DNA from 2 places in the Ardenticatena maritima genome. Region 2 is predicted to be linked to the other one. Evidence: riboswitches for the same ligand, from Rfam matches in the RefSeq annotation. Region 2 holds a riboswitch; the other holds the start of a gene.

Region 1 (2,388 bases), 430 kb from region 2:
TTGCAATTCATCGGCCGCAACCAACTGGACGAGGTCATTTTCCATGCCGTAGTCAAATGTCAAGTCAATGCCTTCTTCGGCGTAATAGCCCTTTGCATGCGCGACGTAAAAAGGAGCAAATTGGACATTTGGGATAAAGCCCATCGCCAACGTGACTGGCGTGGCTGCCGATTGTTCTTCTGTTTCATTGGATGTTGCTTGCTGATTGCACGCAACCACCCACGCGGTAAACAGCAAAATCGCTAAACTCGCCAATAACCGACTGCGCATGATGCATTGCTCCTTCGATGTGATGAATTTACCACCAGCGCACGCGCTGTTCCAGCCAGACGACGCTTCCGTAGAGTGCCAGCGCCATCGCAACGAGCGTGAACAAGGCGACGAATAGCAACGTTGTATCGTACAAGCCGCCACGCGCAATGTTGATGAGCGCCCCCAGCCCTTCACGCGCGCCTACAAATTCACCAACCACGGCGCCCACTACAGCCAACGTAACGCCCAACTTCAACCCGCCAAACAAGACCGGTAATGCCGCCGGTACTTCCACCAGTCGGAACGTTTCCCAGCGTGAAGCGTGCCAAACGTGCATCATGTCAAGCCATTCGCGGCGTACAGAGCGCACCCCCACAATCGTGTTGATGAGTACAGGGAAGAAGACGATGAGCGCACAAATCAGCACTTTGCTCAGCAAGCCAAACCCGAACCAGATGACCAGCAACGGTGCAATAGCCACCACAGGAACGGCTTGCATCGCAACGAGATAGGGGGTGATCATATGCTCAGCGCGTCGGTGGTGGGCCAAGTAATACCCCAATGCCGTCGCACTCGAAAAGCCGAGGGCAAAGCCCAAAAGCACTTCCAAGAGTGTCAATCGCAGATGACGCCACAACAGCCCGTTTGTGATGGTTTCTGCGAATTTGCGAAAAACCGCCGCAGGTTCCGGCAGAATAAAAGTCGGATAATCGCCAATCCAGACGAGCAGTTGCCAGGCAACGATAATGCCCAACACCCCGATTGTCGCTGGTGCAGCAATCGCTTGACGTTGGCTCTCTCGCGCTTGTCGTTTTCGGCTATCCACGAAAGCAATGCGTTGCCATTCCACCATATCGCTCATCCTTTTCCGAGCAAACAAAAACGCCCGAAGTCTTGACCTTCGGGCGGCAGGGACGAAGAACCAACAACCGCGCATGTGATACCCGCTCCTCAAAAAAACACCCGAAGTCCACAAAAGGCCTTCGGGTATGCAGGTATCTCCAACCATCCTGCTATGCTGGTTGCAAAGGCAACCAACACAACAGGCACGCGGTTGCTGCCTGGCTCCACCTTCTCCCATCCGGACTATACCGTCGGCTCCGGCCTCTCACCGGATCCACCGCTTGCGCGGGTCGCGGGCTCGTTCGGTCATCGCCGAACATACCGCCGGTCGGGAATTGCCACGCACATCACGGTGCGGGCTCACCCTGCCCCGAAGGTGCCATATTCAGTTGGTGTCTTGACAATAGCGCGAGTTCAGGCTTTTGTCAAGCGAGCGGCATAGTGTCGGGGAGTATGTTTTCTAACCCAAGAAGCGCCATCTGCTCAGAAATCGCCGCTCAATGCTTTGGCGGTTGTTTCCAACAGACGCAATTCTTGCTCCGCCTGGCGCAGCGTTTCCTGGTCGCTGCGCCCCTCGGTCAATGTCAGGCGGGCGAGCGCCGCGCGCGCGGTTGCGGCAACACGCGCCAACTCGCGCAGGTCGTGTACTTCTTGCTCGGCGGTCTCGCGAATGTCGGCATAGTGGACGCCCTGAGCGGCAACGGTGCGTGTGCGCACCGCTAACTCCACAACTCCCTCCAAGGCACGGTGCGCTTCGGCTTCAGCGCGTTGCACCAGGTCGGTTGGAACGCCGGCTTCGGCGGCGAGGCGGGCGGCGTTGCTGAGCGCTATCAATTCGTTGCTGGCTTCGATCAGGGCGGCGCGCAATGGCCAGACGGGGAGTGCTGTTTCGAGAATCTGGCGCACGTCATCGGCACGACGGCGGTTGATGGCTTCGCGCAGACGATTGCGCAACTGCGCCGGTGAGAGGGTTCCATCGCTCGCTTCTTGCTGTTGCAATTGGCTCACAATCCAAATGAGGAAGAGAATGGAAAGCGCGCCCACAATCATGAAGATCATCAGCCGTTCAAGAACAATCATAGATACCTCCTGAGGCGCTGTTCACCGCCGTGATTCACCTGCCTGGCAAACCCACAGGTCATTTTGCTTCTCTACGCCCAAAAAGGGAGCGGGGTCGTAGGTGTTTTCCAAAATAGTTTCGTTGGCATAACCGCCGTTGGGTGTGCTCTTCACAACTGAAAAATGCAAATGTAAGCCTGTCGGCTGGCGTGGATTCCCCGACCAGCGCCCCTG
Region 2 (2,388 bases):
CAGCCGCACGGCTACTCCATCATGGCGGACGCCTACGCTGCGGAGAAGATGTGGGCGGCGGCAGCCGCCTTCTACCGTGAAGCCGCCCAACGTGCGCCTGACGTGCGCGACCACATCTACAACGCCGCCCGTATGGAAATTGAGTTGGGCAACCTCGAAACGGCGGCCAACCTGCTTGAACAGACGCCCAACCTGCCGTTGGGCGCAATGCCGCGCAGCGTCATCCTCTACGAATTGGGGAACCTCTACCGCACGCGCTTGCGCGACCCCGAACGCGCGCTCCAAGCCTACGACCGCGCGCTTGAATGGCGTGAGTGGGGGGACCGCCCCAATCTTGAGGCTGAAACACACGTGCAACGCGGCAACGTCTTGCGGCAATTGCGCGACTACGAAGCCGCGCTGGCTGCTTATCGTGCGGCGTTGGCGCTCAACCCCGAACACTACTGGGCAATCGTGGGCGAAGCCCAAGCCCTGCATGCTTTGGGGCAAAGTGATGCCGCCCTTGCACGCCTCGATGCCGCCATTGCGCTCAACCCCAACCAGGCGTATGCCTTCAACGTCAAGGGGGATATTTTGCGAGCGTTGGCGCGTATTGACGAGGCGCGTGCCGCCTATCAGGCCGCGCTTGAACGCGACCCCGACAACCGCGCGCTCCAAGACAAACTCAACGCGCTTGAAAATCAATCCTCGCCCTAAGACGCACAGTTTCCTTGACACCCTGCCAATCGCGGCTACAACATACCTGACAAGACAATCGCATACCGGTGTTGTGAAGCCCACAGCACCGCACCTTCGGGGCAGGGTGAGCCTGCACACAGATGTGCATGGCAATTCCCGACCGGCGGTATGTTCGGCGGCGACCGAACGAGCCCGCGACCCGCGCAAGCGGTGGATCCGGTGAGAGGCCGGAGCCGACGGTATAGTCCGGATGGGAGAAGGTGGCGGCGCGGCAGGCGCATTATGCCTGCTGAATGGGCGTGCGTTCAGCCATTCCTGCATGAATGGTTGTTTGGCCTTTCCTTTCCAACCAAGGCCGAACGCATGCCGCGACGCACCTGTTTTTATGTTGACATAAAACCCGCACTCCGAAGGTGAGCGCGGGTTTTTGCATAAGGAGCAACTATGCATGCACAACAGCCGTCTGAACCATTCATGCGCCGTGCGCTGGCGCTTGCCGAGCAAGCCCGCGGGCGCACCAGCCCGAACCCCATGGTGGGGGCGGTGCTTGTGAAAGATGGGCGCATTGTGGGCGAGGGCTATCACCGCCGTGCCGGGGAACCGCACGCTGAAATCGAAGCGTTGCGGGCGGCTGGTGAAGAAGCCCGCGGGGCGACGCTCTACGTCACTTTGGAGCCGTGTTGCCATTATGGCCGGACGCCGCCCTGCACCAACGCGCTGATTGCAGCCGGCGTCGCCGAAGTCCACATGGCGATGCTGGACCCCAACCCACGTGTGGCGGGGAAAGGGCGTGCCGCGTTGGAAGCCGCCGGTATTCGCACAACTGTGGGGCTGTGCGAAGATGAAGCCCGCGCGCTCAACGCGGCGTTCATCAAATGGGTGACGACTGGCCGCCCCCTGGTGATTGCCAAATTCGCGATGAGCCTGGACGGCAAAATAGCCGCCCACACGGGGGATGCGCGTTGGATTTCGGGGGAAACTTCGCGAATCTACGCGCACCACCTGCGCAACGAAGTGGATGCGATTTTGGTGGGCGTGCAAACCGTCTTGGCGGACAACCCCCGTTTGACCACACGTTTGCCCAACGCGACGGATGTGCGCCACCCTGTGCGTATCGTGCTCGACAGCCGTGGACGCGCGCCGCTGGATGCGGAGGTGTTTCAGCCCACGTTGCCCGGCCGCACGCTTGTGGCAACCACTTCCGCCATGCCGGCGTCGCACCGCGCGGCGCTTGAAGCCCAGGGCGTAGATGTGCTGGTTTGTCCGTCGGTGCATGGGCGTGTGGCGTTGCCCGCTTTGCTGGATGAACTCGGCAAGTGTGAGATAACGTCATTGCTTGTGGAAGGCGGGGGGACGGTGCTGGGCAGTTTCTTTGACGCCGGTTTGGTGGATGAAGTCGTGGCGTTTATCGCGCCAATGGTGATTGGCGGCGAGCACGCCCCCCAACCGGTTGGCGGGCATGGCGTTGCGCGCGTAGCCGACGCCTGGCGTTTGGATGACCTGCGCGTAGAGCGCTTGGGAGACGATATTTTGGTGCGTGGACGTGTTCGGCACCCCCACGCCGAGAACGAATAACCAAGGAGGCGACATGTTTACTGGCATTGTTGAAGAAGTCGGGCGTGTTGTGGCTATTGAGCATCACGAAGGGCGCTCGGTGCTCACAGTTCAGGCGCAGACCGTGCTTGAAGGCACCCGAATTGGCGATAGCAT

The links. A riboswitch is a leader RNA that binds a small molecule or an ion and turns the genes downstream of it on or off. The one in region 2 is predicted to bind FMN.
Region 1: linked by a shared signal. The riboswitch ahead of SE16_RS02895 (ABC transporter permease) and the one ahead of ribD (bifunctional diaminohydroxyphosphoribosylaminopyrimidine deaminase/5-amino-6-(5-phosphoribosylamino)uracil reductase RibD) in region 2 are both predicted to bind FMN.

The regions. Positions count from the first base shown of each region.
Region 1 is NZ_LGKN01000003.1:655,694-658,081, forward strand. Features, by position in the region: gene SE16_RS02890 (ABC transporter substrate-binding protein) at 1-270, opposite strand, end outside; gene SE16_RS02895 (ABC transporter permease) at 299-1,105, opposite strand; FMN riboswitch at 1,318-1,477, opposite strand; gene SE16_RS02900 (hypothetical protein) at 1,579-2,175, opposite strand; gene SE16_RS02905 (M23 family metallopeptidase) at 2,197-2,388, opposite strand, start outside.
Region 2 is NZ_LGKN01000003.1:1,089,343-1,091,730, reverse strand. Features, by position in the region: gene SE16_RS04795 (tetratricopeptide repeat protein) at 1-696, shown strand, start outside; FMN riboswitch at 785-944, shown strand; gene ribD (bifunctional diaminohydroxyphosphoribosylaminopyrimidine deaminase/5-amino-6-(5-phosphoribosylamino)uracil reductase RibD) at 1,123-2,253, shown strand; gene SE16_RS04785 (riboflavin synthase) at 2,267-2,388, shown strand, end outside.